Regions from separate parts of the Bradyrhizobium sp. PRIMUS42 genome, predicted to be linked through region 2. Evidence: predicted binding sites of a transcription regulator. Region 2 holds the regulator's gene; the other holds the start of a gene.
The links. Region 2 encodes PhoB, which activates phosphate uptake and scavenging genes when phosphate is short. Its sites were predicted from a motif close to TGTCATNNANCTGTCAT; they were not measured.
Positions count from the first base shown of each region.

Region 1: the regulator PhoB is predicted to act here: its motif matches at 2,238-2,254, upstream of MOV75_RS30895 (YbhN family protein).

Region 1 is NZ_JALBGZ010000637.1:21-3,553, forward strand. It holds partial or broken gene MOV75_RS30890 (hypothetical protein) at 1-894, opposite strand, end outside; gene MOV75_RS30895 (YbhN family protein) at 985-2,067, opposite strand; gene MOV75_RS30900 (ferritin-like domain-containing protein) at 2,494-3,000, shown strand; partial or broken gene MOV75_RS30905 (MFS transporter) at 3,283-3,533, shown strand, end outside.
Region 2 is NZ_JALBGZ010000243.1:302-7,812, reverse strand. It holds partial or broken gene MOV75_RS18960 (ATP-binding protein) at 1-340, shown strand, start outside; gene pstS (phosphate ABC transporter substrate-binding protein PstS) at 485-1,498, shown strand; gene pstC (phosphate ABC transporter permease subunit PstC) at 1,658-2,647, shown strand; gene pstA (phosphate ABC transporter permease PstA) at 2,652-3,503, shown strand; gene pstB (phosphate ABC transporter ATP-binding protein PstB) at 3,500-4,321, shown strand; gene phoU (phosphate signaling complex protein PhoU) at 4,333-5,049, shown strand; gene phoB (phosphate regulon transcriptional regulator PhoB) at 5,073-5,780, shown strand; gene MOV75_RS18925 (GcrA family cell cycle regulator) at 6,065-6,577, opposite strand; partial or broken gene MOV75_RS18920 (aspartate aminotransferase family protein) at 7,035-7,511, shown strand, end outside.

The DNA of each region.
Region 1 (3,533 bases), on a different contig from region 2:
GCCGGTGCAGGCGAGCGGCAGATAGGTCACGGCGATGTGGGTGTAGCGCACCGCGAGCGCCAGCGCGGTGCGCGTCTGGTAGCTGTACAGCGAGCGGTGGCAGGGCGCGTTGAACCAGAGCGCGCTGTAGCGTTGCCAGTTGGCGAGCGTATCCGGCGCTTCGCAGGCGCGGCCGCCTTTGAAGCCGTGGCGGCTCGGACGGTAGTATTGCGCACCGGCGGTACCGAGATAGGAGCGGAAGCAAAAGCCTTCGTCGGACAGTGCCAGCGGCCGGTCCGGATTGCCTTCGCCCGAGGCGATGCTGTCGCCGAGGCCGGCAACGAAGATGTCGCGGACCTGGATCTCGGTCTGGACGCGCTGGGTCGGATCGGAGCCGGAGGAGACGTCGACGGTCGCGACCGTCTGCTTGCCGTAGCGGACACGTAAGTTGATCGGCTCGGCGCAGTCGAAGGTCGATTGTTGCGGGCCGTCGCCGTCGTCGAACGACCAGGCGCAGGTGGCGCCGACCGGCACGGCGCCAACGAGGCGCACGGTGACGGGATGGTCGATCGGGGTGAGATAGTTTTCCTTGGTGTTGTCGCGCGTGCAGGGCTGGTTGACCCGGCCCTGGAGGTCGATGCAGAGGCGGTTGACCATGTTGCGGGCCCAGCCGCGGCCTTCGCTCTGGAGCTCCAGCGATTGTTCAGCGGCCAGGATGTTGCGGTTGCGTGCGTTCTCGACATGGAGCAGGAAGTCGCGCTCCTCGCGGAACAGCCGGAAGCGGTTACGCACCTCCCAGCTGATCTGCAGGGTGCCGGCGTCCTGAGCGGCGGCGCGCTGGGGCGGCAAGGCGATCAGAATCCCCGCAAGCAGCAGGGCGCCTGCGGAAAGGGTACGAAGGGGGAGTGGGATCATGGCCCGCTGTTCAACGGCAAAGTTGAGGCGGAAATAAGAGAGGATTGCTCCCCCGCCTGCAACCTTTGTCTCACGGGTTTGAGGATCCGCCTACCGCTTGCCAACCTGCCGCAGCGCCCGTTCACGCTCCATCGTGGCCACCTGCTTGGGCAGATTAGCCTGGGCGCAGGCCTCCGCCAGCCGTCGTCGCTCCTGCCACGGCGCGACCACGTTCATCCAGAGCTCGCGCGTGCCCATGATGGAGATGGCGAGGCCGAACGGGATCACGAAATAGAGGATGCGGAACACCAGCAGTGTCGCCAGAAGCTCTTCGCGGCCGAATTGGGGCAGCGCCACCAGCATGGCGGCATCGAACACGCCGATCGAGCCGGGCGCATGGCTGGCAAAGCCGATCAGCGTCGCCAGGATGAACACCACGGCAAGCGACATGAAGTCGATCGGCGGATTGGCAGGCATCAGCAGATACATTGCCAAGGCGCAGAAGCCGAGATCGACCACGCCGATCAGGATCTGGACCAGCGTCAGCGGCGCCGAGGGCAGCACCACCTTCCAGCCCTTTTGGCCGAGCTCCCGCCGCTTCTCGCCCATGCACAGCCAGACCAGATACGCGCCAATCGAGGCAAGGCCGCCGAGCGCGATCAGCCGGTTGATCGACGGGGGAAGCTGATCCATCGAGGACGCCGCATCCGGATGGATGGCCAGCCCGATCGAGAGCACGAAGATGTTACCGAGCCAGAAGGTGAGGCCCGACAGGAAGCAGATCTTGGCGACGTCGATCGCGTTCAGCCCGTAGTCCGAATAGATCCGGAAGCGGATCGCGCCGCCGGTGAAGACGGTGGCGCCGATGTTGTGGCCGATCGAATAGGACGTGAAGCTGGAGAGCGCTGCGATGCGATAGGGCACCTGCTTCTTGCCGATCGTTCGCAGTGCAAAAAAGTCGTAGAATGTCAGCGTACAGAACGCGAAGAAGACGCAGATGGCCGCGAGCCCGATGCTCCCGCGGGGAATCTCGGTCAACGCGGTCAGGATGACCCCGGTATCGATGCCCTTGAGGGTCCGCACCAGCGTGGTGATCGCGAAGGCGATGATGAAGATGCTCGCGGCAACTCCGAGCCGTCGCCAGCCGATCCATCTCTTGAAGCCGCGCTTCAGCGCAGGCAGCAGTCCGTGCATTCATCCTCCCGGCGGGGGGCAAGACCGACCGGGCCAGGTATTGGCCAGTCGGGTGCGATCATGGCCAAAGGCAGGCATCGATCGCTAGGCATGATCCAGCTCATTTAAGGCAAAAACAGCGGCTTGTGCAGCCCTTGACAACAATAGGTTCTGCGCGGGACCGGCCATTTTGTCATACGCGGTTCACATCGAAGGCGCTTTAAGCATATGAGTCGTGAAACCGGCCGGCTCGCGCATTTCGCATGCTGCCATGATCTCAGATCCCGGCGCCGTCCGTATTGTTCCAGCGCAAGCCTTACGGGCCTTTTTTGGAACGTCGCTGCCGCGCGCTCGTTGTGCCCCATCAGCAACCGGACATGGCGGAATAAGCGGCTTTTCGTGCAGGCCGCTGCCGTCGTGTCTCAGAAACCGAACGAGGACGGAACGATGGGACTGTTTACAAAAGACATCAAGACCATGAACGACCTGTTCGTGCACCAGCTCCAGGACATCTATTACGCCGAGCAGCAGCTGACCAAGGCGCTGCCGAAAATGGCAAGCAAGGCTACCGATCCCCAGCTGAAACAGGGCTTTTTGACGCACCTCGAGGAAACCAAGCAACACGTTGCTCGGCTCGAGGAAGTCTTCAAGATGCACGGCGTCGCCGTGAAGGCAGTCGATTGCCCGGCCATTGACGGCATCATCGAGGAAGCCGACGAGACCGCCGGCGAAGTTGCCGACAAGGCGGTGCTCGACGCGGCGCTGATCAATGCGGCCCAGGCCGCCGAACATTACGAGATCGTGCGCTACGGCAGCCTGATCGCCTGGGCCAAGCAGCTGGGCCGCAACGACTGCGCCAGCGTGCTCGCCAAGACGCTCGAGGAAGAGAAGGCGACCGACATGAAGCTGACGAAACTCGCCGAGAGCAAGGTGAACCTGCGCGCGGCGAGCTAGGGCAAGGCTCATTGCGACGAGCGCCGCGCGGTCATCCGCGCGGCGCGTTCTGCTTCTTCACCATCCGCCATGCTCCGCCTGGCGCGATTGCGCACGGGGGCATCCAGTACCCCGCGGTCGCACTTCGTTTGCACGATCTCCGCCACGGAGTACTGGATCCTGCGCGGGCCATGACACCGGAATTGTGGTGCCTCGAGCGCACGCATCCATCATTCGGTCATTCTCGAAGCATGATGGTGCGGCCAAGTCTATATTTCGCATGGGGCTGCAATCGGGTGCAGCATGCGAGCCAACACCATCAGACCTCAAACCTTCGACAACCGGGTCGCCACACCGCGCGCTTCGTCGCCTCTTGCGACCTCTCTCACACTGGCGGCAATGAGCCTCGGCTATGGCGTCGTGCAGCTCGACGTCACCATCGTCAACACGGCGCTGGATGCGATGGGCAGGACGCTCGGCGGCGGCGTCGCCGAACTGCAATGGGTGGTCAGCGCCTACACCATCGCGTTTGCCGCCTTCATCCTGACCGCCGG
Region 2 (7,511 bases):
GAATTTGATCGAGAACGCGCTCAAATACGGCGCCTCCGGCGGACGCGTCATCGTGTCGCTAACCTCGGGCGCGGCCACTGATGGAACTCAGGAAATCCGGATCATGGTTCGCGATTTCGGCCCCGGAATCGCTCCCGAGCACCTGCCACGACTGACCGAGCGGTTCTACCGGGTGGACGTCGGCGACAGCCGCTCGCAAGGCGGGACCGGGCTCGGATTATCGTTGGTGAAACATATTCTTAATCGCCATCGCGGCCGGCTTTTGATCGAAAGCGTGCCAAGACAGGGCGCCACTTTCAGCGCTTGTTTTCCCCAGGCGAAGGCCCCGGCTCAGATCTAATAATCAAGCGATTTCAATCGCTTGATGGTGTCATCCGGCTGTCACGAAACCTTCGTAAAAGCACAGCCGACCGCTCCTAAACGGGCGGCGTGGGGAGCGCGATCGGGCGCTGATGGCGCTTCGCTCCCCTGTATGGAGACCAGCATGAATTTCCTCAAAACGATCGTCGCTGCCGGCGTGGTCGCCGCGTCGGCGACGGCGGCCTTTGCTGCCGACATCACCGGTGCAGGCGCGACGTTCCCGTTCCCGATCTATTCGAAGTGGGCTGACGCCTACAAGAAGGAGACCGGCAACGGTCTGAACTACCAGTCGATCGGCTCCGGCGGCGGCATCAAGCAGATCCAGGCCAAGACCGTGACCTTCGGCGCCAGCGATGCGCCGCTCAAGGCCGAGCAGCTCGAGAAGGACGGCCTCGTCCAGTGGCCGATGGTGATGGGCGCCATCGTTCCCGTCGTCAACCTCGAGGGCGTGAAGCCCGGCGAACTGGTGTTCGACGGCGAGACCCTGGCCAGCATCTATCTCGGCAAGATCACCAAGTGGGACGACGCCGCGATCAAGAAGCTCAATCCGAACGCGAAGCTGCCCTCGGAGGCGATCACCGTGGTCCGCCGCTCGGACGGTTCGGGCACCACCTTCAACTTCACCAACTACCTCTCCAAGGCCAGCGCGGACTGGAAGAGCAAGGTCGGTGAGGGCACTGCGGTCGAGTGGCCGGTCGGCGTCGGCGCCAAGGGCAACGAAGGCGTGTCGGGCAACATCAGCCAGACCAAGAACTCGATCGGCTACGTCGAGTACGCCTATGCCAAGCAGAACAAGCTGACCTACACCGGTCTCGTCAACAAGGCCGGCAAGCCGGTGCAGCCGACCGTCGAAGCGTTCCAGGCGGCCGCCTCCAACGCCGACTGGGCCAAGGCGCCCGGCTACTACGTCATCCTGACCGACCAGCCCGGCGAGAAGTCCTGGCCGATCACCGCGGCGACCTTCATCCTGATGCACAAGTCCGCCACCGACAAGGCGGCCTCGCAGGAAGCCATCAAGTTCTTCCGCTGGGCCTTCAAGAGCGGCGGCAAGGCGGCCGAGGAGCTCGACTACATCCCGATGCCGGACAGCGTCGTCCAGCTGATCGAGAAGACCTGGGCTGCCGAGATCAAGAGCTAAGAAACGGCTCTCGTGTCCCGGACGCGGCAGCGTGAAACGCTGCCCGCTGAGCCGGGCCCGCCAAGAACCAGGCCCCGGATCGGCGCAGCGTCGCATCCGGGGCACGCGACCAAGAACAAGCGTATATAAAAATGGGCACAGGGGATCGGCGTGGCAGAAATGGCCGTTCAGAGCGATATCATCGACGACGCCGGACCGTATGACCGCGCCAAGGCCTTGAGCGCGTTCAAGCTCGGCGACGTCACCTTCTACTGGATCACGCGGCTGTCCGCGATCTCGGTGCTGTTGATCCTCGGCGGCATCATCATCTCGCTGATCGTCGGTGCGTTCCCGGCGATCAGGGAATACGGCCTTTCCTTCCTGTGGACGCAGCGCTGGGCGCCGTCGGCCGATCCGCCCGTGCTCGGCGCGCTCGGGCCGATGTACGGCACGCTCGTCACCTCCTTCATCGCGATGCTGATCGCCATTCCCGTCGGTCTCGGCATTGCGATCTTCCTCACCGAGCTCTGCCCGCAATGGCTGCGCCGCCCGATCGGCATGGCGATCGAGCTGCTCGCCGGCATTCCCTCGATCATCTACGGCATGTGGGGCTTCTTCGTGCTGGGCCCGTTCCTGGCCAACACCTTCCAGCCCTTCATGATCAGGATTTTCGACGGCGTCCCCGTGCTGGGCGCGATCTTCGCAGGTCCCCCGTCCTATCTCAGCACGTTCAATGCCGCGCTGATCCTTGCCATCATGGTGCTGCCCTTCATCACCTCAATCTCGGTCGACGTGTTCAAGACGGTGCCGCCGGTGCTGAAGGAGGCCGCCTACGGCGTCGGCTGCACCACCTGGGAAGTCGTGCGCAGCGTGGTGATCCCCTACACCCGGGTCGGCATCATCGGCGGCGTCATGCTGGCGCTGGGCCGCGCGCTCGGCGAGACCATGGCGGTGACCTTCATCATCGGCAATTCGTTCCGCATCTCCTCCTCGATCTTCGCGCCAGGGACGACGATCTCGGCGGCGATCGCCTCCGAGTTCGCCGAGAGCGACGGCCTGCACCAGTCCGGCCTGATCCTGCTCGGCCTGTTGCTGTTCGTGCTGACGTTCTTCGTGCTGGCCGCCGCGCGGCTGATGCTGATGCGGTTGGACAAGAAGGCGGGGAACTAACGTCATGGCTCTCAATCCGATCTATTCGCGCCGCCGCCGCAAGGACTTCGTCATCCGTGGGCTCTGCATCGCCGCGGCCGCCTTCGGCGTCACCTGGCTCGCGCTGATCCTGGCCACGCTGCTCTACAACGGCCTCGCTGGTCTGAATCTCCAGGTCTTCACCGCCGACACGCCGCCGCCCGGCTCGACCGAGGGCGGCCTGCGCAACGCCATCGTCGGCTCGATCATCATGACCGTCCTCGGCGTCGGCATCGGCGCGCCGCTCGGCCTGTTCGCCGGCACCTATCTCGCCGAGTACGGCCGCAACGACAAGCTGACCTCGGTGATCCGCTTCATCAACGACATCCTGCTCTCGGCGCCCTCGATCATCATCGGCCTGTTCATCTATGGCGCGGTGGTGGTACCGATGCGCGGCTTCTCGGCGATCGCAGGCGCGCTGGCTCTCGCGGTCATCGTCATCCCGGTGGTGGTGCGCACCACGGAGGACATGCTGCTGCTGGTGCCGAATCCGCTGCGGGAAGCCGCCAGCGCATTGGGCCTTCCGCGTTCGCTGGTGATCAAGCGCATCGCCTATCGCGCGGCGCGCTCGGGCCTCATCACCGGCGTGCTGCTCGCCACCGCCCGCGTCGCCGGCGAAACCGCGCCGCTGCTGTTCACAGCGCTGTCGAACCAGTTCTTCAGCCTCGGCCTGGACAAGACGATGGCCAACCTGCCGGTCACCATCAACAATTTCGTCCAGAGCCCCTACGCCTATTGGAAGCAGCTCGCCTGGAGCGGCGCGCTGCTGATCACCCTGACCGTGCTTGCCCTGAACATTGGCGCGCGCATCATCGGCGCCGAGAGGACTGCAAAATGAGCGAAATGTCTGTTTCCGTGAGCGCGCCGACCGTTCATCCCGGCTCGCAGCCGCTGCCCGAGGCACCGGCCAAGGTCACCGCGCGCAACCTCAACTTCTATTACGGCGAGCACCACGCGCTGAAGAACATCAACCTGACGCTCGGCGCCAACCGCGTCACGGCCTTCATCGGCCCGTCCGGTTGCGGCAAGTCGACCCTGCTGCGCATCTTCAACCGGATGTATGATCTTTATCCGGGCCAGCGCGCCACCGGCCAGCTGATGCTCGACCAGACCAACATCCTCGACCCCAGGCTCGACCTCAATCTGCTGCGCGCCCGGGTCGGCATGGTGTTCCAGAAGCCGACGCCGTTCCCGATGACGATCTACGAGAACATCGCGTTCGGCATCCGCCTCTACGAGAAGATCTCGAGGTCCGAGATGGATGACCGCGTCGAGAAGGCGCTGCGCGGCGGCGCGCTCTGGAACGAGGTCAAGGACAAGCTCAACGCCTCCGGCCTGTCGCTCTCCGGCGGTCAGCAGCAGCGCCTCTGCATCGCGCGCACCGTCGCGGTGCGGCCCGAGGTGATCCTGTTCGACGAGCCCTGCTCGGCACTCGATCCGATCTCGACCGCCAAGGTCGAGGAGCTGATCCAGGAACTGTCCGAGAACTACACGATCGCGATCGTCACCCACAACATGCAGCAGGCGGCGCGCGTCTCCGACAAGACCGCCTTCATGTATCTCGGCGAGCTGATCGAGTTCGACGACACCAGCAAGATCTTCACGTCGCCGACCGACCGGCGCACGCAGGATTACATCACCGGCCGGTTCGGCTGAGGAGACGGAACATGGGTACTGAACATACCGCCAAGGCTTTCGACACCGACCTCCAGGAGCTCACCCGCCTGGTCGCCGAGATGGGCGGCATCGCCGAGCGCATGATCGTCGAATCCGTCGACGCGCTGATCCGCCGCGACGTCGCGCTCGGCCAGCGCGTCGTCACCATCGACGCCGAGCTCGACGCGCTGCAGAAACGCATCGAGGAACGCGCCGTGCTCACCATCGCCCGCCGCCAGCCGATGGCGGTCGATCTGCGCGAGATCGTCGGCGCCATGCGCGTTGCGACCGACCTCGAGCGGATCGGCGACCTCGCCAAGAACATGGGCAAGCGGGTCGCCGCGCTGGAGACCGACTTCCATCCGCTGAAGCTGTTCCGCGGCCTGGAGCACATGACCGACCTCGTGCAGCAGCAGGTCAAGTCGGTGCTGGACGCCTATGCCGCGCACGATCTGCCGGCGGCGATGGCGGTGTGGAAGGGCGACGAGGAAGTCGACGCGATCTGCACCTCGCTGTTCCGCGAGCTCCTCACCTACATGATGGAGGATCCGCGCAACATCTCGTTCTGCATCCATCTGATGTTCTGCGCCAAGAACATCGAGCGGATCGGCGACCACGCCACCAACATCGCCGAGACCGTGTTCTACATGATCGAGGGCCAGGCGATCACCGACAAGCGGCCGAAGGGCGACATGACCACCTTCGCCACGACGATCCCGAATAGCTGAAGACCTCAAGGAGCGACGACACCATGGGCGCACGCATTATGGTGGTTGAGGACGAGGAAGCTCTCACCGAGCTTCTTCGCTACAACCTCGAAGGCGACGGCTATGACGTCGAGACGGTCATGCGCGGCGACGACGCCGACACCCGCCTCAAGGAGCACATTCCCGACCTGATCGTGCTCGACTGGATGCTGCCCGGCCTGTCAGGCATCGAGCTGTGCCGCCGCCTGCGCACCCGTCCCGAGACCAAGCAGCTGCCGATCATCATGCTCACCGCGCGCGGCGAGGAGAGCGAGCGTGTACGTGGTCTTGCGACCGGCGCCGACGACTACATCGTCAAGCCGTTCTCGGTGCCGGAGCTCTTGGCGCGCGTGAAGGGGCTGCTCAGGCGCGCCAGCCCCGAGCGGCTCGCCACCGTGCTCGCCTATGGCGACATCGAGCTCGATCGCGACAAGCGTCGCGTCGCGCGCTCGGGCCGGCCGATCGATCTCGGCCCCACCGAATATCGGCTGCTGGAGTTCTTCCTGGAGCATCCCGGCCGCGTGTTCTCGCGCGAGCAGCTGCTCGACAGCGTCTGGGGCCGCGACATCTACATCGACGAGCGCACCGTCGACGTCCATATCGGCCGCCTGCGCAAGCTGCTCAATCTCGGCCGCGAGCAGGACCCGATCCGCACCGTCCGCGGCGCGGGTTATGCGCTGGACGATCGCTTCGCGAAGGCTGAGCAGACGTAAGGTTTGCGGGCTGGTGTTTGGCGAGCTGCGGCGACACACTCAGTGTCTTCCCGGGGCGCGCGCAGCGCGAGCCCGGGACCTCCGCGCAAGCGCTTGCGCTCGTCGCGATAACCACAGGACGTGGTTTGGCGAAGACTCGGAGTGACCATCTCGCGCAACAATTGCGCCCTGTGGTTATGGATCCCCGCGCCCCGTGCGAAATTGCGCACTAGGCGGGGATGACATCGAGTAATTGGAGCCGTCATCACGTGACAGCGCCGTCCTTAGTCAACTAATTCGCTAACTCACCGCGGGCCCGGCTTGGCCGGTGCACGACGACGGTCCGCTGCGGGCTGATACGCCACGCGCGAGTGCTGGGCGCAATAGGGCAGGCCGGAGAGCGCCTTGCCGCCGCAGAAGAAGAAATCCGGGCTCGAGGGATCGCCGACCGGCCAGTGGCAGGTCGCCTCGTTCAGCTCCAGCAGCGACAACCTCTGGCTCATCGGCACCACGTTGTCGTAGGTGACCGGTTCTGCCTCCACCTCGACCTCGAAGGCCTGCGCCAGCGCGGTGTTGCCGCGCGCAATGGGGCGGGTCACCCGCATCATGTGCTGCGCGGGACGCGCCTTGCGCGGCCGGGGCGCTGCCGATGAAGGGCTCTTGGCGCGGCCGGACAGACCGAGCCTGTGCACTTTGCCGATCACGGCATTGCGGGTCACATTGCCGAGCTCTGCTGCGATCTGGCTGGCCGAAAGTCCGGCCTCCCAGAGCTTTTTCAGCTGCTCGACGCGATCATCGGACCAGGTCAAAACCGTCATTGCACCCTTTCCCTCGCTGCCGGCCAGCCATCCTGGGGCCTTGCAGCGAATGCCTAAGCCTTCAAAAACCCGTGCCGTCAGAATCCCTTAAGGCTCGCCGGGCGCGTGACTGACGCCCGAACGTTTACGCCGGTACAAGAGGACTCTTGGGATCAGAACCGCTGCACGAGATGTCGTATCTGACAATCCAAACGCTACAATATGGCGTGACTCCCGCGCAAGAGTCCGCCGACTCGCTTCCACATGTTCCGTGGTGAAAACCCGCAAAATCGGCACCGCAAGACTACGGATTCAGCGTTTCCCGAGGCTTTCCGGGCGGCATTGACACCCGTCTTGCCAAGCATAAGATAGTCCTGCGTGCCGCCCTTAAAAGGCGGCACGTTTCGTTTTCCGGGCCGGTCAATGGTGCGTTGCGCAATGCACGCGTCACACCGTCCGCAACATTCAAGTGATCGTCATGACTAACAGCGCAGCGCCGCATTTGCTCCCCGTTTTCGCCAGGGCCGACCTCGGTTTCGAACGCGGCGAAGGCTGCTGGCTGATCGCGACCAATGGCGATCGCTATCTCGATTTCACCTCGGGCGTCGCTGTGAATGCGCTCGGCCATTGCCACCCGCATCTGATCAAGGCGCTGCAGGAGCAGGCGACCAGGCTCTGGCACATGTCGAACCTGTTTCAGAGCCCGGACGGCGAGAAGCTCGCCGTGCGCCTGTGCAATGAGAGCTTCGCGGACTTCGTGTTCTTCTGCAATTCCGGCGCTGAAGCGCTGGAGGGTGTGATCAAGCTGGTCCGCCATCATCACTTCTCCAAGGGGCATCCCGAGCGCTACCGCATCATCACCTTCGAAGGCGCCTTCCATGGCCGCACCCTGGCAACGCTCGCCGCGACCGGCTCTGCAAAATATCTCGAAGGTTTCGGCCCGCCGATGGACGGT